Regions from separate parts of the Lysinibacillus sp. NPDC094403 genome, predicted to be linked through region 3. Evidence: riboswitches for the same ligand, from Rfam matches in the RefSeq annotation. Region 3 holds a riboswitch; each other region holds the start of a gene.

Evidence for each region. Region 3 has a riboswitch for lysine ahead of ACQKMV_RS10835 (aspartate kinase). Riboswitches for the same ligand answer to the same signal wherever they lie in the genome.
Region 1: it holds a riboswitch for lysine, as region 3 does, so the genes downstream of both, ACQKMV_RS18915 (amino acid permease) here and ACQKMV_RS10835 (aspartate kinase) in region 3, are expected to answer to the same signal.
Region 2: it holds a riboswitch for lysine, as region 3 does, so the genes downstream of both, ACQKMV_RS06670 (transporter substrate-binding domain-containing protein) here and ACQKMV_RS10835 (aspartate kinase) in region 3, are expected to answer to the same signal.

Annotation. Positions count from the first base shown of each region.
Region 1 covers NZ_JBNNTL010000016.1:3,192-11,043, forward strand. Annotated here, with positions in the region: gene ACQKMV_RS18910 (CynX/NimT family MFS transporter) at 1-1,088, opposite strand, end outside; lysine riboswitch at 1,264-1,440, shown strand; gene ACQKMV_RS18915 (amino acid permease) at 1,527-2,990, shown strand; gene ACQKMV_RS18920 (response regulator transcription factor) at 3,811-4,503, shown strand; gene ACQKMV_RS18925 (sensor histidine kinase) at 4,508-5,443, shown strand; gene ACQKMV_RS18930 (ABC transporter ATP-binding protein) at 5,582-6,505, shown strand; gene ACQKMV_RS18935 (ABC transporter permease) at 6,498-7,187, shown strand; gene ACQKMV_RS18940 (Nramp family divalent metal transporter) at 7,308-7,852, opposite strand, start outside.
Region 2 covers NZ_JBNNTL010000002.1:485,872-493,723, reverse strand. Annotated here, with positions in the region: gene ACQKMV_RS06680 (2-oxoglutarate dehydrogenase E1 component) at 1-1,758, shown strand, start outside; gene odhB (2-oxoglutarate dehydrogenase complex dihydrolipoyllysine-residue succinyltransferase) at 1,850-3,088, shown strand; lysine riboswitch at 3,677-3,863, shown strand; gene ACQKMV_RS06670 (transporter substrate-binding domain-containing protein) at 3,980-4,840, shown strand; gene ACQKMV_RS06665 (amino acid ABC transporter permease) at 5,005-5,730, shown strand; gene ACQKMV_RS06660 (amino acid ABC transporter ATP-binding protein) at 5,743-6,474, shown strand; gene ACQKMV_RS06655 (DUF6501 family protein) at 6,796-6,993, shown strand; gene ACQKMV_RS06650 (toxic anion resistance protein) at 7,343-7,852, opposite strand, start outside.
Region 3 covers NZ_JBNNTL010000005.1:181,531-189,382, reverse strand. Annotated here, with positions in the region: gene ACQKMV_RS10850 (amino acid permease) at 1-1,008, shown strand, start outside; gene trxA (thioredoxin) at 1,137-1,448, shown strand; gene uvrC (excinuclease ABC subunit UvrC) at 1,750-3,540, shown strand; lysine riboswitch at 3,678-3,856, shown strand; gene ACQKMV_RS10835 (aspartate kinase) at 4,200-5,426, shown strand; gene ACQKMV_RS10830 (methyl-accepting chemotaxis protein) at 5,551-6,810, shown strand; gene ACQKMV_RS10825 (YslB family protein) at 7,071-7,505, opposite strand; gene ACQKMV_RS10820 (succinate dehydrogenase cytochrome b558 subunit) at 7,778-7,852, shown strand, end outside.

The sequences.
Region 1 (7,852 bases), on a different contig from region 3:
AAAATTGGACCAATTGCGGCAAATAAATATCCTAGTGATTGTGCAAACCCTGATAAATCAGCTGCCTCAAAAGCTGTACGGGTACGTAATGTAAAGAACATCATTGCTAATGAGAATGAAGCTCCTCCGGCTAAGCCTAGTAGCACCATCCACTGTATAGCGAGGCTTGTCCATTCCATAACTACTCCGATAAATCCAATTAAGTAAAATGCCGTAAACATTAATACGAGAGGTCGTTGAGATGTCATTTTACTAGCGATAATAGGCACAGCTAAAGCCATTGGGACTTGTGAAAATTGCATGATGGAAAACATCCAGCCTGCACGATCTGCAGCTAATCCTTGTGCCATATATATTTCAGGAATCCAAGCGGCAGTTGTATAAAATAATAATGACTGTAATCCCATAGCCCCTGTCACTGCCCAAGTAACAGGTGATTTCCATAATGGTGTACGTTCTTTCGTAGTCTTAACAGTCGGTTCAGGCTTATTAAATTTCAACTGTGGAATCCAAATTAAGATGGTTAACACTACAAGAACAAGTGCGATTGCCAGTGCACCTTGCCAACCAAGTGATGAATTGGCAACAGGATAACTAATGCCAGCACCGAGTCCAGCTGTCAAATTCATCGACATTGTGAAAAATGCCATAAGCAAACCTACGTGATAGGGAAACTTCAATTTAATTAATCCGGGAATTAGTACGTTACCGAATGAAATGGCTATACCAATTAGCGCAGTACCAAATACGAGCAAACTAGTTGTGCCAAGGGAACGTAGTACAATCCCTAACGCTAAAAGAATAGTTGATAAAAATAATGTTAATTCTAGCCCAAATTTACGTGCAACATTTGGTGCGAATGGTGAAATGATTGCAAATGCTAGTAATGGGATTGTTGTTAGAAAGCCAGCTAGTATATTGGATATGCCGAGATCTTCACGGATAAAGGAAATAATAGGGCCAACAACTGTTAGCGGCATACGTAGTGTCGAGGCAATGCAAATTACGCCGATAACTAGTAATAAGGTTGTACCTTTCCAGTTAATTTTCCTGCTAGGATAAGTATCGGTATGTTCATGAGTAGTCAAATAAATCCCCCCTGTTAGAACAATTATGATTGAACCACTATACCACTTTATCACAACGTTAAAAATAGTTGAAAATTCATAAAATACGGAATATTAATCGTGTTATTGAAATGTCATAGGTCATATGTTAAAATAGAACCCATCATAAATTTAATATTTATATGCCTCATGTTTGTATTGAGGTAGAGGTCGCGGTATTTAAGAGTATACTAATGGAAATGACAAGCATTAGAGATATTAGTTGAAAGGAAATACTGCCGAAGTGTGAGGGGACTTGAAAACCTCATGCTGGGGCTGTCTCCGAAAGGAACAGAACTGTCACGTTTGGACAACGTGTTGCGCTATCATTTTGAAAGAACAGAGGATTTACTTAGCCATCACAGCAACGTTCATGTGATGGCATTTTTTTGCCTCTTAAAAAAGGAAGGAAGCTATATTGTGAGTGAGATAAAAGTCAATCAGCTCGGCCATAAAGCGCCAAAGCTGAAAAAAGAATTAAAAAGCCGCCATATTACAATGATTTCATTAGGCGGTACAATCGGTACAGGATTGTTCTTAGCTAGTGGTGGTGCCATTGCACAAGCAGGCCCAGGCGGTGCATTACTCGCCTATGCATTAATCGGTATCATGGTGTATTTTTTAATGACGAGTTTAGGCGAAATGGCAGCCTATATGCCATCATCGGGTTCATTTAGTACGTATGCTACAAAATTTGTAGACCCAGCTCTAGGCTTTGCACTTGGTTGGAACTACTGGTACAACTGGGCAATTACAATTGCAGCGGAAATTTCAGCTGTCTCATTAATTATGAAATATTGGTTCCCAGATAGCTCATCTGCACTTTGGACTGTTATATTTATCGCTGTAGTTTTAACGTTTAATCTATTATCGGTAAAAAGCTATGGTGAAAGTGAATATTGGTTTGCAATGATAAAGGTTGTAACTGTAATCGTTTTTATTATCATCAGTTTCTTAATGATTTTCGGTATTTTAGGAGGTCAAGCTCCTGTAGGCTTTACGAATTTCTTTATTAGTGATGGACCATTCCACGGTGGCTTCCTTGCTACATTTGGTATTTTCTTAGCTGCAGGATTCTCGTTCCAAGGGACGGAGCTACTTGGAATAACAGCAGGTGAAACGGATGACCCTGGTAAAAATATTCCGAAAGCTGTTAAGTCTGTTTTCTGGAGAATTCTTTTATTCTATATTTTAGCGATTGGTGCAATTGGGATGCTGATTCCATTTACAGACGCACGTTTGCTATCTGAAGATATCGCTGTTTCGCCATTTACACTGGTGTTCGATCGTTTAGGAATTGCCTTCGCTGCATCATTGATGAATGCTATCATTCTAACGGCAATGCTGTCAGCAGGGAATTCAGGGCTTTACGCATCGTCACGTATGCTTTGGCAATTAGCGGTAGATGGACATGCACCGAAATTTTTCACAAAACTAAGCCGTCGAGGTATTCCGATTTACGCATTATTGGCAACTTTAGCTGTAGGCTGCCTAGCATTTTTAGCTTCATTCTTTGGTGATGGTGTGGTCTATATGTGGCTTCTAAATGCCTCTGGGATGTCTGGCTTCATTGCCTGGCTAGGAATTGCATTTAGTCATTACCGTTTCCGTCGAGCGTTCGAGGCACAGGGCTTAGATCCGAAATTGTTACCGTATAGAGCAAAGCTATTTCCATTCGGTCCGCTATTCGCCTTTACGGTTTGTATGATTGTTGTTATTGGACAAAACTACAGTGCCTTTATGGGTGATAAAGTAGATTGGTACGGAGTTCTTGTCTCATATATCGGTATTCCACTGTTCTTACTGTTATGGTTTGGCTATAAAATCAAGCATAAAACAAAAATGCTTCCATTAGAGCAATGTGATTTAAAAGTAGAACAATAAAAAAATTAAACTGTCCTGTGAGCCATAGAAAATGCTCGCAGGACAATTTTTTTAAGTTAAAAAATATTGATGAATTTGTAACCCAGACGTATCATCAAAACACTATAGGTGAACGTTCCAAGCTTTAAGCTCCAAAACCTCGTATCCCCATAATAGCAATCAGCGATCCGTAGAGTATAAGAATAAGCAAAATGATGAGTAATCCTAAAAATTTAGAAATACCTGGTTGTTTTGATTTAATTCCGGATATCCCCCAAAAAATACTCATTATCCAGAGTAGAGCACCTACATAAAAGTAAATCCCAAAAATACCGTTCTTACTTAATAAACTAGCATAAAACAATAACAACCCTATAATACAAAATGTAATAGAAAAAAACCGTAATTCCTTCTAAAAGTCATTTCTCCAGCCCTTGCTAATTTAATTTTGATTATCACTAAAATAGACCAATTGATACAGGGGGTTACAAATTCTGTATTTTAGGGTCTTCAGATAAAATTACTGGAGAGAATAAAAAGGGGACTTTAGTTTCTCGAATCGTCCCCCACTTTTGGAGCACAACCTTAATATGGTAAACTGATAGATAAATAACACATCATCAAATTTTGGGTAGGACATTTGTTGAAACGTATACCATGTATATAAGTAGATTGGAGTGGAGGCTGGACGCTCCCCAGGAAGCTTTGCTCTGTGCTAAAGCGAAGCGGCAGCGATAAAAGCGTCCAGCTGGAACGGAAATCAACCCCTCTTTGTGGTGATGATCATAGTAATGACCAAGTCATATATAGACTGCTTTATATTAGGAAGAGGTGCATGAAAGTGCAAAACAATATATTACTAGTAGAAGATGACGAAGCCATTCGTGAAATGGTGGAAAACTATTTAACGATGGAGGGATTCCTTGTCACCTCTGCGGTAAATGGAGAAGAGGCATTACAAAATTGTTTAAACAATCCCTTTGATTTAGTGATCTTGGATATTATGATACCGAAGCTTAATGGATTAGAAGTTTTAAAGATTATACGAGAGCAAGCATCACTTCCAATAATCATTATGTCAGCCAAGGATAGTGATGTTGATAAAGCGTTAGGATTAGGTTTAGGCGCAGATGATTATATCGCCAAGCCATTCTCGATGCTGGAATTTTCAGCACGTGTCAAAGCCGCAATTCGAAGAGCTACGAAATACTCCAGTCAAGTAGAGGAGAAGAAAGATATAGTAGAGATAGACAACTTATCGATCGACCTTGTTAATTTTTCAGCTGAGAAGAATGGACAGCAAGTAAAGCTCACATCAAAGGAATTTGCTATCTTAAAATTATTCGTGACAAACCGTAATCGAGTTTTTACAAAGCAACAAATTTACCAATTGATTTGGAATGATGCTTACTATGGGGATGAAAATATTATTAATGTACATATAAGAAGATTACGCGAAAAAATTGAAGACGATCCATCCAATCCTCTATATATTAAAACACTTTGGGGAATCGGCTATAAATTTGAAGGATAAACAGATGATTATATTTCTATTACTGATGATTGTGTTACTTGTAGGCATTATTATTTTTCAGGTGAGAGTTAAAAAACAACAAAACGCTTCCGTTCAATACATGCATCAAAAACTGCAAGCAATCATTAACGAACAATCGAGCGAAAAGATTTTAGTGCCGACAGCAAATCAAGAATTACAGCAACTACTTATTGCGATGAATGCGTTGTTAGATCACAATCAAAGAGTATCGGCGACACATCGGAAAATGGAAAGCTCTATGAAAAAAATGTTGGCCAATATTTCACATGATCTTAAAACACCTTTAACAGTTGTACTAGGTTATACGGAAATGCTACAGCTGAAGCAATCACTTAGTGAAGAGGAGCAGCGCCGGTTGCTCAAGGGCGTTCATTCGAAATCATTGGAAGTATTAAAAATAATCCATACATTTTTTGACCTGGCAAAATTGGAGGCAGGAGATACAGATTATCCAATGACGAAAATTAATGTTAATGAAATTTGCCGCAAAAATATTTTATCATTTTACGATATGGTCACGTCTATGGGACTAGAAATCGATATAGCAATACCAGAGATGTCCGTGTATGCACTTGGCAATGAAGAAGCGTTAGATAGGGTTCTGAATAATTTACTGTCAAATGCTGTTGCCTATGGGGCAGCGGGAAACATCATTGGCCTCACAGTAAGAAATGATGATACTAATATTTTTATTGATGTCTGGGATCGTGGTAAGGGGATTGACGAATATCATATTGATAATGTTTTTGAAAGAATGTATACGCTTGAGGATTCCAGAAATAAATCCTTTCAAGGGAGTGGCCTTGGCTTAACTATTACAAAACGCCTTGTAGAATTAATGGAGGGTTCCATCCAGCTTTCCAGTATCCCATATGAGAAGACCATTTTTTCAGTTTCTTTAAAACGAATAACATACTGAGCAGTCATGCTTGTAGAGCAAATTTTATGGCTTTACAGGCTTTTCTTCTGCCCTTAAGAAATTTGTAAGAATCAAGTAATAAATTAGAGAGTTTCGTTTTTTATAATAAAGGTAGCTAAATTAAAGGGAGAGATCTACATGACATATATTGTGAAAACAAATCAGCTTACAAAGGTATTTGAGGGAAAAGAAGTTGTTTCTGCTGTGACTATGCATGTGAAAAAAGGAGAGATTTACGGTTTTTTAGGTCCTAATGGTGCCGGTAAAACGACAGTCATGAAAATGCTAACAAACCTTACGAAGCCAACGAGTGGAGATGTCGAAATATTTGGTGAAAAATTAATGGACCGCTCATACGACGTGCTGAAAAGAATGGGAACGATTATTGAATATCCAATTTTCTATGAAGATTTAACAGCAAAGGAAACGTTAGAATTACATTGTGAATATATGGGCTATTATGACAAGAAAGAGATTGCCCATGCCCTAGATCTAGTGAAACTAACAAACACTGAGAAGAAACGTGTAAAAGACTTTTCTCTAGGGATGAAACAACGGTTGGGTATTGCACGTGCAATTATTACTAAGCCGGAATTACTTATTTTAGACGAGCCGATAAATGGACTAGATCCAGTTGGCATTAAAGAGCTTCGAGAACTATTCAAGATGCTTTGTAAAGAGTATGGAATTACGATTATTATCTCTAGTCATATTTTGGGTGAAATTGAACAATTGGCAGATACAGTTGGGGTTATTAAAGATGGAAGATTAATTAAGGAAGTAACAATGGAAGATGTCAATCGTAGTCAAGCAGATTATATTGAAGTGGTTGTCAATGATGGGAAAAAGGCTGCCTTTATTATAGAAAGTAAATTAAATATTACTAATTTCAAACTAATGGATGACAATTGTATTCGAATTTATGAATCGACAGCTTCACAAAAGGTGCTATCTAAAACATTGATTGAGCATGATATTGAAATTGAGGGCATTAGCAAAAAAACAAGCTCATTAGAGGATTATTTCTTGAAGTTAATCAATGGAGGTGTAGCTAGTGCTTAATTTAATGCGTCTAGAAATGAAAAAATATCATATTGGTTCATATATAAAACGAGCTATTTTCGCAAATTTTGTGATATTAGGTATTATGTTTATGCTTTTATTTATTACTAAAATAGAAGGGGACCTAACCTTTGACAATTATCAGATGGCATTAGGCATTATTGATTCAGCTGTAAGAGCAGTGTTTATTATTTTTGCTAGTGCGTTAATCGCCAAGCTTATTATTGGTGAATTCAAATATAAAACGATCACTGTAGCTTTTATGTATCCGATAAATAGGAAAAAATTAATTGCTTCAAAGTTAGCCATTGTTGTTCTTTTCACCTTTAGTGCAATTATTATATCAACTGCTTTTGTAACAGCGATTTTTTGTGCTGTTAGTGAGAATTTCCAATTGGTTTCAGATACATTAACGAGCTCTCTAATAATACAACGAATTCCAGTTGTTATAATGAATGCAGTTGCAGCATCATGCATCGCATTAATACCATTGTATTTTGGTATGAGAAAATACTCCATTCCGGCAACAATTATATCATCTATTTTAATTGTAGCGGCCGTATCATCAAATACAGGTAACTTCACCTTGTATGATATTATTATCATACCAATCACTTTAGCTATTATCGGTATAAGCGTGGCCTATTTATCATTTAGAAACATTGAGAAGATAGATATATAAGGATAAAAAATTAGCTCATCACAGACTAAACGCTCTCTGGAAAGCATCCAGTCGGAAGAGCTTTAAAAACTTAAATGCCAGACACAAAACCAAATTAAGGTTTTTGTGTCTGGCATTTTTTTAACCAAATACCGTTTGCCATAATAAATAAAGATTTAAAGTAACTACAATCACCACGACAATCCATCCTAAGATAGTTGTTATACGATGGTTGACTAGGTCTCCCATGATGTCACGCTTACTTGTAAACATAACAAGCGGTACAAGAGCAAATGCAATACCAAACGATAAAATAACTTGGCTTAGGACAAGCGCATAGGTCGCATTAACGCCGGATGCAATGATGATCAGAGGAGGTAACATTGTAATAGCTCGACGTAAATAAAGCGGAATTTTTCTTCTAATAAAGCCTTGCATCACAACGTCACCTGCAAGTGTACCAACTGAAGAGCTAGCAAGACCTGCAATGAGAAGGCCAAGACCAAAGGATACCGCCGCCATCGGACCAAGCGCCGCTTTTAATCCGTTATAAGCGATATCTAAATCTTCAACTACTACGCCTTGTGTATGGAAAACTGCTGCAGCAATAACAAGCATACTCATATTGATAGCGCCTGCGACAATCATAGCGATAATAATATCAATAAACTCAAAACGGAATATAC
Region 2 (7,852 bases), on a different contig from region 3:
CACGGTGACGCTGCGTTCCCAGGTCAAGGTATCGTAACAGAAGTATTAAACTTTGCAAAAACTGAAGGGTTCACTACTGGTGGTACAGTCCACATCATTGCTAACAACATGATTGGATTTACAACTGAACTACAAGACTCTCGTTCATCTGTTTACTCTTCTGACCCTGCAAAAGGTTACGAAGTACCAGTTGTGCATGTAAATGCAGATAGCCCTGAATCAGTAGCATTAGTTGGTCGTTTTGCAGCTAGCTACCGTCAAAAATTCGGTAAAGATATCATCGTTGACCTTATTGGTTACCGTCGTCATGGTCACAATGAAACTGATGATCCAACAGTAACAAACCCTGAAACTTATAAATTAGTTTCTAAACATGAGCCAGTCCGTGCTTTATACGGTGCTCAATTAGCAGCTGAGGGTGTAGTTTCTGCTGAGGAAGTAGCTGCACTAGATACAGCTATTTATGCAGAAATGCAAGTAGCTTATGATCATGTAAAAGAAATGGCAGATAAAGATGAGCATAAACATTTAGAAATGCCAGAAGAATTAAAAGTAGAATTCCCACAAATTGATACAGCAGTTGGTGCGGAACGTCTAGAAAAAATTAACGAAGAGCTTCTAGTATTTAAAGAAAACTTCGAGCCACAGAAAAAACTTGGCAAAATTTTAGAAAAACGCCGTGATGCATTTGCTTCTGCAAAAATCGACTGGGGTCATGCAGAGACTTTAGCTTATGCAACAATTATTCAAGATGGCACACCAGTACGTTTTACAGGTCAAGATGCACAACGTGGTACGTTCTCTCAACGCCACTTAGTGTTACATGATAAAAACAATGGCGATTTATTTACACCACTTCACCATATTTCTGGTGCAAATGCTTCATTTACAGTGCACAACTCTCCACTGACAGAAGCAGGGGTAGTAGGCTTTGAATATGGTTATAATTTAGAAAATGGCCATGTATTATCAGTTTGGGAAGCTCAATTCGGTGACTTTGCAAACATGGCACAAGTGATGTTTGATAACTTTATTTCAGGTGCACGTGCTAAATGGGGTCAAAAATCTGGTTTAGTTATCCTTTTACCACATGGTTATGAAGGTCAAGGTCCAGAACACTCTTCTAGCCGTATGGAACGTTACTTACAAATGTCGGCTGAAAATAACTGGTTCGTAGCAAACTGCTCAAACGCAGGTAACTACTACCACTTATTACGTCGTCAAGCAGCATTATTAGGAACTGAAGGCGTTCGTCCACTTGTGGTTGTATCACCTAAGTACTTACTTCGTCACCCATTAGCTGCAGCGAATGCTGATCAATTAGCAAATGGTTCATTCCAAGAAGTAATTGAACAACCAGGCCTAGGTTCAAAACCAGAAGCTGTAGAGCGCATTGTTTTAGGTTCAGGTAAAGTGATGATCGACATTGCAGACCGTATTAAAGACGGTGAAGGTTTCGATCACCTACACATTACTCGTGTAGAACAACTTTACCCATTCCCAAAAGAGCAAGTTGCTGGTATTATTGCTAAGTATCCTAATGCAAAAGAAATCGTTTGGGTACAAGAAGAACCTAAAAACCAAGGTTCTTGGAATTATGCATTAGAAACATTACACGACCTTTCAGAAGGTAAAAAGCTACGATATGTAGGTCGACCTGCAATGAGTTCGACTTCTGAAGGTGATGCAGATTCTCATAAAGCAGCTCAAGCCGCACTTGTTGAAGAAGCAGTTGCTGAGCCTGTAAAGGTTAAATAATCACATATTAATTATTGAGAGCCGGGCTACTTGCTTAGGCAGTAGCCCTTTTATGTGCACCAATGCACGTTAATTAAAGGAGGAAATGAAAGTGGCTGAAATTAAAGTCCCTGAATTAGCAGAATCGATTACAGAAGGTAGTATCGCACAGTGGGTAAAAAAAGTGGGCGATCGCGTTGAAAAAGGTGAATTCATCGTTGAACTTGAAACAGACAAAGTAAACGCTGAAATCATTTCTGAAGAAGCGGGAGTTTTAACGCAAATTTTAGCTGAAGAAGGCGATACTGTACTTGTAGGTCAAGTTATCGCAGTTGTAGAAGCTGGCGAAGGTGCAGCACCTGCTCCAGCGGCACCAGTTGAAGCAGCAGCTCCAGCTCCAGCAGCGCCACAAGCAGCACCTGCTCCTGTAGCAGCAGCTCCAGTTGTAGAAGAAACTTCTGGTGAGCGTGTAATCGCATCTCCAGCAGCTCGTAGACTTGCTCGTGAAAAAGGTATTGACCTTGCTGCTGTATCTCCAGTAGATCCACAAGGCCGTGTACGTGTACAAGACGTTGCAGCTCATGGTACAGCTCCAGTAGCAGCACCACAAGCAGCTCCAGCAGCACCTAAAGCAGTTGCAGCTGTAGATGAATCACGTGTGACTGTTGAAAAAATGAGCCGTCGTCGCCAAACAATTGCAAAACGCTTACTTGAAGTAAAACAATCTACAGCAATGTTAACAACATTCAACGAAGTAGATATGACAAACGTTATGGCTTTACGTTCTCGTAAAAAAGACCAATTCTTCGAGTCAACTGGCTCAAAACTTGGTTTCATGTCATTCTTCACTAAAGCTGTAGTTGCAGCACTTAAAAAATATCCATATGTTAACGCACAAATCGCTGGTGATGAAATTCACTTAAACAACTTCTTTGATATCGGTGTAGCTGTATCAACTGAAGAAGGTTTAGTAGTACCAGTTGTACGTGACGCTGACCGCAAAAACTTTGCTGAAATTGAAGATTCAATCGCAGACCTAGCGAAAAAAGCACGCGACAAAAAATTAGGTTTAGCTGATCTTCAAGGTGGCTCATTCACAATTACAAATGGTGGGGTATTCGGTTCATTAATGTCTACACCTATCATGAATGGTACACAAGCTGGTATCCTTGGTATGCATACTATCAAAAAACGTCCAGTTGAAGTGAATGGTGAAGTAGAAATTCGCCCAATGATGTACTTAGCACTTTCTTATGACCACCGTATTATCGATGGTAAAGATTCTGTAGGTTTCCTTAAAACTGTTAAAGAACTACTTGAAAACCCAGAAGATTTATTATTAAATTCTTAATTCCTGAGTTTGGTAAAACCCTGCGAACATTGTTTCGCAGGGTTTTTTCTTTTTATATGGAGCATTTATTAAATGCGAGGGAATAAAGAGCTATAGGGACGGAAAGAAAAGCCAGAGTGACGGATGAAGCAATCGAAGCAACGAGAAAAAGAGCTAAAGCGACGGATGAAGTATTCAAACCGACGGATATGTTGTCCCAATGTATGCGAAAGCTTCACAGAAAGAAACGTATAGTGCAAAGGGTATTATCTTTACTGTTCCACAATTTCTTTTGAATTACTAAAGAGTAAGTTATATATTAATTATTTGCGTAATTTCTAGAAAACTAACTCATCATCTCATTTGTTATAAGCGTAACCATGTATATGAGTTGTTTGGAGTACGTATAATGAAGTATGGGCGACTTTACGGACTCTCTTGGCACTAATTATTTTCACCTTTGCAAAAGTGTATATAAGGCTTTAAAAAGGATAAAAAACTCTAATATTGTAATTAATCAGAAAAGTAATAATATTATCTTGACTATTAAGTTAGTTTTATAGTAGTATCTATATATCAATTAAATAAACAAACCTCACTTTTATCCTATTGTGAGGTAGAGGCGCGGTATTTATTAGTTCATTGTTGAGTATAAGCAAGCGAAGACGCAATGGAGAAGGAAATATCGCCGAAGTATAAAAGGAGCTCGTACTTTTATGCTGGGTCTGCAGTGAATAAGTGCAGGACTGTCCTAGTAAATTATTTTCCAGGTTTACTAGGTTGTGCTATCTCGGAATGATGGAATTATAGTGAGGATTTGGGCAACTGTTAAAAAAAGTAAGACCTAAGTTCAGTACTTAGGTCTTTTTTGGTACAGTTGTCTTATTTTTTTACAGAAAAGGGGAATGTTTCATGAAAAGAAAATTGTTGGTATTGATGTTGACCGTAATGACAGCAATTATGTTAGCAGCTTGTGGTGCTGGAGGCAAAAAGGATACGACATCGTCTAATGGAGGTGCAAGTTCTGATACGAAAGAAAAAGGTGTGTTCCGTATCGGCATGGAGGCAGGTTATGCTCCGTTTAACTGGACGCAGCAAGATGATGCAAATGGTGCAGTAAAAATTGCAGATAATGCAGAATATGCTGGTGGCTATGATGTGCAAATGGCGAAAAAAATCGCTGAAGGCTTAGGAAAAGAATTAGTTATCGTAAAATTGGAGTGGGATGGTTTAGTACCTGCACTACAATCCAATAAAATTGATGCAATCATTGCAGGTATGTCACCTACTGCAGAGCGTAAAAAAACAATTGATTTCACTGAAAACTACTATACGTCTGATTTTGTGATGGTCATTAAAGAAGGCAGTAAATATGAAAATGCAAAATCTATCCAAGATTTCTCTGGTGCTAAAATTACATCACAATTAAATACATCTAACTATGAAGTTATCGATCAGATTAAAGATGTAAAAAAACAAACTGCAATGGATAACTTCCCAGCAATGCGTGTAGCGTTAGAAGCTGGAAAAATTGACGGCTATGTTGCAGAACGTCCAGAAGGTATTTCCGCTGCTGCTGCAAACGATAAGTTTACTTATGTTAAGTTTGAACAAGGCTTTGATACTGATATTTCAAATACATCGATTGCAGTTGGTTTACGTAAAGGTGATGCAGATCTTGAAAAAATTAATGAAATTTTAAAAGGTATTTCTGAAGAGGATCGCCAAAAAGTTATGGAAGAAGCAATTCATCAACAACCAGCAGCACAATAACTTGAATGCACGGGCTAACAGCTAGCCCGTGTAATAAATAACAATCTCTCTAAATATTAATAATGTCTTAGCTAAAAGTTTCATAAGATAAAAGAAACAGAAAACGGTAGAGGGCTAAGACGACTGTAACAAACAAGCAACACGACGTTGTTAGGAGGAACATCATGAGTCTGGATTGGATTATTTCTATTGTTGAGAACAACTGGCAAATGTTTTTAAGAGGTGCGTATTTTACATTACTTATTTCAATTAGTAGTACAATTATTGGTGCACTTATCGGATTTTTTATCGGAATTATGCATACCATCAAGGTTCGTAAAAAGGGTGTAAAATTCTATAGCTTAAAGCTCATTAATTTTTTACTAACATGCTATGTTGAATTCTTCCGTGGTACACCAATGATTGTACAAGCAATGGTTGTATTTTACGGATTAGATATGGCATTTGGCATTGATATGCACTTTATTACGGCTGGTATTTTAGTTGTTTCACTAAATACAGGTGCTTATATGGCTGAAATCGTGCGTGGGGGTATTGTTTCCATTGATAATGGCCAGTACGAGGCTGCATCGGCAATTGGTATGAATCATTTTCAAATTATGCTTAACATTGTATTACCGCAAGTTGCACGAAATATATTGCCTGCAACAGGTAACCAATTAATTATGAATATTAAAGATACAGCAGTATTAAACGTTATCGGGGTTACGGAATTATACTTCCAAACAAAGTCAATTGCAGGTAATAACTTCCGCTATTTCGAATCCTTCTTTATAGCTTGTGTCCTTTATTTCATCATGACTTTCACAGCATCGAGAATTTTACTGTATATAGAGAAACGACTGGATGGACCAGATGCATATCAAAAAGAACAGAAAGAAGCAGTGTAGGGGGGCGAACAAATGACAGTTATTAAAATAGAGCATTTAAGTAAATCATTTGGGCGTAACCAAGTGTTAAAGGATGTAAATTTCCAAGTAGAAAAGGGCGAGGTTGTCTGCTTAATCGGTTCTTCCGGATCAGGTAAATCAACACTACTACGCTGCATTAATTTACTGGAAACACCAAGTGGCGGTCAAATTATTTACAAAGGCGAAAACATTTTAGACGAAAAGCATAATATCCAAGAATACCGTACACATTTAGGCATGGTATTCCAGCAATTTAACTTATTCAACAATCATAATGTGCTAAAAAATTGTACAGTTGGTCAAATGAAAGTACTAAAACGTTCGAAGGCAGAATCAGACGAAGTTGCTTTAAAATATTTGCAAATTGTAGGCATGGATCAATACGTCAATGCGAAGCCACGGCAGCTATCTGGCGGTCAAAAACAGCGTGTAGCGATTGCGCGAGCATTGTCAATGAGCCCAGATGTAATGCTTTTTGATGAACCGACGTCAGCCCTTGACCCAGAAATGGTTGGTGAAGTGTTGAAGGTAATGCGTCAACTAGCAGATGCAGGGAATACGATGTTAATTGTTACTCATGAAATGGAATTTGCTAAAGAAGTAGCAGATCGCGTTGTCTTTATGGACAAAGGTGTTATTGTAGAGGAAGGGCCACCATCACAGGTTTTAGTAAATCCTCAGCATGAACGGACAAAAGAGTTTTTAAAACGAACATTAAAATAAATAAGGTTATGAGTTTGGTTATAATACCTAAAAAAGTGAGTCCAAATTAATGGGCTCACTTATTTTCTAGAATTCCATTCTGCATATAAAACAAAGCAAATTGCAAATGCCACGGCAAGGATAAAAAACCATTGCGGTACACCACCAAAGCTCATAATAACACCTCGAAATGAAAAATTTTTAGTAATGATTTGGTTAAAAAACGTATAGTTACGGAGAAAATATGGTCTTCTATGGTTTTTTTCTCCACAAAAGTTCAAAAATATTATAAAATAAGCATTAGACATTAGCTTCGTGCTAGTAAAGAGAGGTAGAGAGATTATGTTACATTTAAAATGGAAAGATGCTCCAACTGTACGTACAGTAACTTGTAAGCATACAAATGCATCAAAATATTTAGTTTCAAACGTATTAACAGTAGGGAAACAATATGATGTGAAAAATGAAACAGAAGAATTCATTTTTATTATCGATAACACTGGTAATATTGGTGGTTACTATAAAGAATATTTCGAATAAGTGAGTAAATCAATTTCGCCTTGGCGTAATTGTTGCTGTCGCTACGTTAGCACTACTCTTTCGCACAGATAAACAATGCGTCCGGATTTTGAATTGTGCCTAGGTCTGCACGAGGGCCGACACGACGTCGGTCATTTCGGTAATGCCATAGGACGTGGCGTTTTTATCGATGCAGGTCAATTAGCCGTTTTCGCAAGATGCGAAGGATTTAGGCTAACATCCTTTATTCATTCCTTTTAAAATCCGTGACATTCGCCGGAGGCTTGATTTTCATTCAATGGCCTTCAATGAAAATCAAAGGGTGGTTCAGATGATTTCTGAGCCACCCTTGTTTGTTGGAAAAACGATATTACCCATTCTTAAAAGTCTTTAATTCAGCTACATCCTGTAGCTGCTGTTTTTCATGCTCTGTAGCTGTATGAAGGGCAAAGACGTCTTTGATAGCTGTCTTAAGCTCTTGCTGTGTATCTTTGAATTTTGATACTTGCTGTTCAAAGGAGGGGCTAGTAAAACGATCATTTGTACGAGATAATCTCTCCTCTAGCTGCGCATAGTGATGATCCATTTGCATGGATAACATCATGGCCAACTGATTTTTCCAAAGTGGAATAAGGGTAACGATTGAAAATTCGATTTTTTCTGCAAGCGTTTGATTGGATTGCTGAATCATGCGTATTTGTGGCGCAGTTTGTAAGGCAACTTGCTGCGATACTTGTAAGTCATATATACGTTGATCTAGACGTTCGATCTGGGCGACAAAATCATTAAGCTGTTGAATAGCTAGTGGCTGTTTAGATACCTGTACACTAGTCACCTTTTCAGGAAGTTCAACTTCAATGGCTTGCTGCTTCTTCATTTG
Region 3 (7,852 bases):
ATTCAATATTGGTTACCAGATTATCCAATTTGGATACTTGCATTATCTGTTTCGGTGTTAGTTACAGCCATTAACTTGTTATCAGTGAAAGTTTTTGCTGAAACTGAATATTGGCTGGCGTTAATTAAAATTACCGTTATTGTGGTGTTCATCATAGCGGGATTAATTTTATTGCTTGTTACTTTTGGTAATCATACAGCTGTTGGCTTTTCTAATTTAACGGAGCATGGTGGTTTCTTACCGAACGGACCAATGGGGTTAGTTGCTGCAATGCTTGTAGTTATTTATTCTTATGGTGGCACTGAAATTATTGGTATTACATTAGCTGAAACGAAAAATCCTGAGAAAGTAGTGCCAAAAGCTGTTCGCAGTACATTAGTACGTATTGTAACTTTTTATTTAATTCCTTTCTTTATTATCGTAAGCTTGATTCCTTGGAATGAAGTAAACGGGGTGCCAGAAAGTCCGTTTGTGATGGTTTTTAAAATGATTGGGATTCCAGGTGCTGACCATATTATGAATGCTGTCGTTTTACTAGCCATTATTTCATCAATGAACTCGGGACTTTATGGTTCATCACGCGTTCTGTATACACAAGCTGTGGACGGGCGTGTTCCTAAAATCTTTGCACATTTATCAAAAGGAAAAGTTCCGGTATATGCCATATTAATGTGTACTCTAGCTTTATATTTAGCCGTAATATTTTCTTTATTTGCTGGAAGTAAAACCTTTGATTTCTTAATGGGTTCACTTGGATATACCGTGTTATTTATTTGGCTAATTATTGCGATTGCGCATTTGAAATCGCGTAAAAACCAGCCTGAAAAAACAAGTGCATATTCAGTAAAATGGTTCCCTTATACAACTTGGATAGCAATTATTGCGTTAAGTGCAATCCTGATCGGTATTATTTTTACAACATCTATTATCGTAACAGGTATTACATTAGCTATTTATCTCTTTATTACATTAACTTATTTCTATAATGGTCGTTTAAAAGAAGATTAAGCTAAATAGCAGATTAATGCCTTTTTCGACCATATTTTTCATAAATATTGCATACTAGGCAGATTGTTCGCTCAAGAGAATTTATCCATGCTATACTACAAACATAGTAAGTTTAAGGAGGATTTCAAATGGCAATTGTACATGCAACAGATGCAACTTTCCAAGACGATATTAAAGAAGGATTAGTGCTAGTAGACTTTTGGGCTGCTTGGTGCGGACCTTGTAAAATGATTGGACCAGTTCTTGAAGAAATGGATGCTGCAGGTAGTGCGGCTAAAATTGTAAAAGTAGATGTAGATAACAACCAAGGTACTGCAGCTCAATACCAAATTATGTCTATTCCATCTTTACTATTATTCAAAGATGGTGAATTAGTAGACAAAACTGTTGGCTTCCAACCAAAAGAAGCGTTAGAAGCATTTATCGCAAAACATGCTTAACTTCTTTCAGCACAAGTCTCCCACCTCTACAAATGGGAGATGAATGCGAATTTAAGCTACTTTTCAGGGGTGTCCAAACACCCGCTGAAAGAAGTTAAAGCCTCCGGCGGATGTCACGGAATCGGAAAGGAGTTCTTTGTGCAAGCACAAAGCCGATTCCGGACGCAATTATGCCGAGGCATAATTGATCCTGTAAGAAAAAAAGAGTCGAGCCATCTATAGATGTGCTCGGCTTTTTTTCGTTATATAATAAAGAGAAAAAGCGAACGCTAGTTTTAACAAAAAGGGGGGCAGGTAGGCGATGAATGATTTAATTAAACGAAAGCTTGAAATTTTACCAGATCAGCCTGGCTGCTATTTGATGAAAGATCGACAAGGAACAATTATTTATGTCGGGAAAGCAAAAGTGCTGAAAAATCGAGTACGCTCGTATTTTACTGGTTCGCATGAAGGGAAAACACAGAGGCTTGTAAGTGAAATAGAAGATTTTGAGTACATTGTGACATCTTCCAATATTGAAGCTTTAATTTTAGAGCTTAATCTTATAAAACTACATGATCCGAAGTACAATATTATGCTGACGGATGATAAAACGTATCCGTATTTAAAAATTACGAATGAAAAACATCCACGTCTTATTACAACGCGAAAAGTGAAAAAGGATAAGGCGAAGTATTTCGGTCCATATCCAAATGCATATGCAGCAAGTGAGACGAAAAAGCTGTTAGATCGTTTATATCCTCTTCGCAAATGTGTACAACTCCCTTCCAAGGTTTGTTTGTATTATCACATGGGACAATGTCTAGCTCCTTGTGTGAAAGAAATTGATGCTGAAATTTACCACGATATGATTGAGGATATGACAAAATTTTTAAATGGTGGGGTTGAGGAAGTCAAAAAGGAGCTAGAGGTAAAAATGCTAGCGGCTGCAGAAAATTTGGAGTTTGAGCGTGCAAAGGAATTTCGCGATCAAATTGCACATATTGATACAGTTATGCAAAAGCAAAAAATCGTATCAAGTGATACAACGAACCGCGATGTATTTGGCTATGCAGTCGAAAAAGGCTGGATGTGTGTTCAAGTTTTCTTTGTTCGTCAAGGAAAGCTCATTGAGCGAGATGTGTCGATTTTCCCAATTTACCAAGAGGCAGAAGAGGAATTTTTAACGTTTGTTGGACGATTTTACGAAAAGTTAGAGCACATTAAGCCTAAGGAGATTTTTATCCCACAATCTATTGATGCAGATATTTTAACGGAGTTATTAGAAGTTAAGGTACTGACACCAAAACGTGGGCAAAAAAAGGAGCTAGTTGAATTAGCGACGAAAAATGCTGAAATTGCTGTAGCAGCGAAATTCCAGCTTATTGAACGTCAGGAAGAACGAACAATAGGAGCATGTGAGGCTCTTGGTGAAGCTATGGGTATTTCTACGCCGTTACGGATTGAAGCCTTCGATAATAGTCATATGCATGGGACAGATGCTGTATCTGCAATGGTAGTATTTATCGATGGAAAACCTGCAAAGAAGGAGTATCGAAAGTACAAAACACGCACTGCTGCCAAGCACGATGATTACGGTGCAATGCAGGAAGTAATCCGTCGTCGATATACGCGAGTTTTAAAGGAAGGTCTGCCTTTGCCAGATTTAGTACTAATTGATGGTGGGAAGGGGCAAATGGAAGTAGCGCGAGAAGTATTAGAGGATGAGCTAGGCCTTGTCATTCCAATAGCTGGATTAGCAAAAGATGACAAGCACAATACGTCACAGCTTCTATTTGGTGATCCGCCTGAAGTAATTACATTGAAGCGCACAAGCGATGGCTTCTATTTACTGCAACGAATTCAGGACGAAGTACACCGCTTTGCTATTACCTTCTTACGACAGCAACACGAAAAGCATGCTATCCAATCTGTCCTCGATAATATAGAGGGTGTTGGTCCAAAGCGAAAACAGCAATTACTTAAGCATTTTGGCTCAGTCAAAAAAATTCGTGAGGCTAGTGAGCAGGCATTACAGGAAGCAGGAATGCCTGCTAATCTAGCTAGTAATATTCACGCCTATTTTCAACAGGAGACATTGTCAAAGGATTAGACATATGCTAAGGTTGTATATAACATTGATCTACAATATAGCAATGTTATATACGATGCCTTAGTTTTTAGTAGTTTCTATTTATACATAAACTAGAAATTTTTTCGCTAAGGTTCAATTAAATACATTCACTATTTAGTGATGATAGAGGTGCAAGATTCAAGAGTAGTGCATTAGAGGACGGACAAGTCCAGTGAAAATGTATGAAAGGGGAGCTTGCCGAAGTAGAGCATCGTTGTTTCCGATGCTTAGCTGGTTTTACATTTAAGAGATGTAGGACTGTCGATTCTAAACGTTTCGGAGAGCTATCACACATGCACAAGTTACTTTTATTGTACATGTTATAAGCAGCTTTCACGTTATGTGAGAGTTGCTTTTTTAGTTCTCTAGAGACAACATTTTCTCAAAGCAATTCTTACTATTATGGAATGATGCCAAAAGATTTTCCGTATAACCCCCGAGAGTAAAAGCTATTAATGCAAAAGTGGATCCATATTAAAATCTGTTCTTGATTAAAAAATTTAGAGCGGAGAACGGTAAGTGCTCACGCCGCTTTGCTTTTGTCTCATGCATGTCCCTGAAAATTGTTATTTTGGTGAAGAACCGCAAAAGTATAGCTACTTTATAATCAACGAAAAGTACGAAGGAGAATGATGAAGATGGCGAGAATTGTGATGAAATTTGGTGGTGCCACATTAGTATCAACAGAGCACATTCAAAATGTTGCTAAAAAGGCGATTGCAGAAAAGCAAAGAGGTTTTGATGTTGTCGTTGTCACTACAGCTATGAGGGATATGGCAAAAGAATTAGCAAAAATGGCTCGTGATCTATCAGACAATGCATCTAAGCGTGAACTAGACGCACTATTTTCAACAAGCTCACAACTATCAAGTGCGTTAGTGGCAATTGCTTTGCAGGAAGAAGGATATGATGCAGTGTCATTAACAGGCTGGCAGGCAGGTATTCAGACTGATGCTATACATGGCAATGCACGTATTGATGAGATTGATGTAAGTCGAATTGACGAGCATTTTACTCAGGGGAAAATTGTAATCGTTGCTGGGGAACAGGGTATCGATAATTTACGGAATATTACGACGCTTGGTAAAGGTGGGGCGGAAACGGCGACTATAGCTATTGCTGCAGCATTGAAGGCGGAGCGCGTAGATATTTACACGAATGTGGATGGAGTCTATACAGCTGATCCAAGTTACGTTGCTGGGGCACAAAAACTAAAAGAAATTTCCTATGATGAGATGCTAGAGTTATCAAACTTAGGATCACAAATTTTACACCCGAGAGCTGTTGAGTTAGCAAAGAAGTTTCAAATCCCGGTTATAATTCGGTCGAGCGAAATAGATACAGTAGGTACTTTATTGAAGGAGGAAGTTGAAATGGAGAAAAATTTAATTGTACGTGGTGTTGCCTATGAGTCAGACGTTATTCGTTTAACGGTTGGCTATGATGCTTATTCTAATGCTTCGTTAGCAGATATGTTCACAATACTTGCAGAGAATCGCATAAACGTCGATATAATCGTACAAGCAATAATTGATGGTTTAAAGCCAACTGTATCATTTACCATTTTGAAAGAGGAGTTCGCCGAAGCATTACGTGTTCTAGAAGATAGCAAATTATCACTAGGGTTTAGTTTTGCTGATTTTGAAATCGGCTTAGCAAAAGTCTCTATAATTGGCTCAGGTATGGCATCTAATCCAGGGGTGGCTGCTCGTATGTTTGATCGTCTACGTCGTGAAGGTATCCCTGTGAAAATGGTAAGTACTTCTGAAATAAAAGTGTCTGTCGTTGTTCCTCAAAACGAAATGATTCGTGCAGCAAATGCATTACATGATGAGTTTAATTTAGAACAAACACTTTACATATAAAATTGAATAAGATGTGTCAGTAATTGGCACATCTTTTTTTGTTTACAACAATTTAATACTTTATCCAATTTTATTATTATATAATAAAATGTGACATGTTTTACCAAGGGAAAGGTGGGTTTGTATGGTCTTATTCGGTTTATTTCAAAAGCCAATGGATGAAACCGTTGAGAAACACAACGATTTAGAAATACAAATTTTAAAAAAGCGAATTCTGGAATTGGAACTAGAGCAGGAAAGCATTGATGTGAAAAATGCGATTTTAGACTTTGTACTAGCGCACATGGAGTTAATTAATTTTCAAACGGCTTTAAAGGTTAAAAATGTCTCAACGAGTGTAGGGGATATTTCTTCGATGAGTGAAGAAATGTCGTCAAATACAGAAGAGATGCTTGCGGTTGAGCAAAATGTAAATGCAAACATTCAAGAAATAAAACAGCATTCATTACTACTTGTAGAGGAAATGGAATCATCCATTACAAAAGGGGAGATAGTTCAGGAGTTGTTGATCAAAGGAGCTCGATCAACAGAGCAGTTGAATGATGAAGTAATTAAAATGGATGATATTAGTAAAAGTGTAACCGGGCTTGCCGATCAAACACAACTACTAGCCTTAAATGCCTCCATTGAAGCCGCACGTGCTGGTGAGCATGGGAAGGGCTTTAATGTTGTCGCGATGGAGGTAGGGAAGCTAGCCAATAGCTCGAAAGGTTCATTGCAAGAAATGACGAAAATTCGATCAGTAATTGATAAGAAATTACATAACACAATAACAAATATCAAACAAGTCGAACATTATTTAACTGATTTTTTAAGTATCATGAAAGACAATATTGCTAATCTGACTGTAACAAGTAAAAATATTGAAGAAGCAGCACTTGGAATTCATCAAATAACAGCCGCATCAGAAGAAAATGTAATAGCTGTAGGTCGTTTAGCGGAAACAACGACGGAATTATCACATACTAGTAACTTCTCGGATATAATACAAAATCAAGTTTCTGAAATGTTAAAAGCTATTGCACCGACAATTCGAAAGCCTTCAGAGCAAACGGTAGTTAGCCAATTGGCAGCAAGATTAATGGATCATGCTAACTTTTTACGAGCTGCTATCCAAAAGGCGGGCCATAAAGAGACAATAAAAACGCATCATCAATGTACGTTTGGAAAATGGTATTATGGACATTTTGAGCAATATCAGAATTTACCAGAATATCGTCAAATAGAACAACCTCATGAATTGGTACATATGGCTGCACAAAAATTAGTTAATGAACTGTCAATTATTAACCTAGAGGAAATGATTCAACACTCGCTTAATATTTTAGAAGCGTTTATTTCATTAATAGATGTGCTTTTAAAAGAAAGACATGCACAACTATAAATATAAAAGAGATCCGTGACCATAACGTGGGGTGATTTCCGTTCCGACTGGACGCTTGGGCCAACACGATGTTGGTCACGAAGGCGTTATCACAGGGTGTGATGCTCTTAGCCTTCGTTCCCCTACTGGCTCGCTCCATGGTCTCATCTGTGACGCTAATCCCAAAGGAGTCGCCCAGTCACCACTACAATCAACTTATATATAAAGTATACATAAAAAGGATTATCATCCATAAATCCGGAATGACAATCCTTTTCGTTTTAGTCTGTAGGAACGGTGTTCATGATTCGTTCTTTGACGTCCCATTTTACTGTAAACATAACGTTCTGATGCTTTTCACTTTTTTCATCATAGCATTCTGTTAAATAACCTTTTGCTTGCTGGATTTGTTCAGCTATAAATCCTGCTTCAAGTCTAAAGCTACGAAGACCGATTTGTAACAGTTCTGGATCATTTGTCAACTGGAATATGCGCCCATCCTTTGATTCTTTGACAAGCTCTAAATTACCCCAACAGGCATCTGCGAAAAATGCGATAAGTTCTTCTTGACTTTTACATGGGAACTTCCGAGCTAGATCTTTTCCTGCCCAGTAAAGGACATCTCCTTCATGTTTACCAAGAATAGAAGATAAAATATAATCGCGAATTATCTCATAGCCAAATGCTGAGATTGTAGGAGATGAAGTGTTTAACATTGAAAGCCTTCTTTCTTAGAATTTTCTTATAATTTGACACTGATAAAGTAAAGATAGAATTTTCGAGAAAAAACGACGCATCATGTACTAGATTGTTTCTTTAATAAGGATTGCGAAAAACTGCTAGTTGCCTTGACGCTCGTAGCTCTTGAGAGTACAATAAACATGTCATAATATTGTACCATGATGAAATACACAGTCAATGAAGTATCAGTTACAAAATGATGACTTCTTTTGTTGTGCTATTTTAAGTACTAAGGGGGGTAACAGTCTTGTCGAAAGATCGAGAGTTTTTATGGCGTCGTTTACATTCTCTACTTGGTGTGATTCCAGTAGGTCTGTTTCTG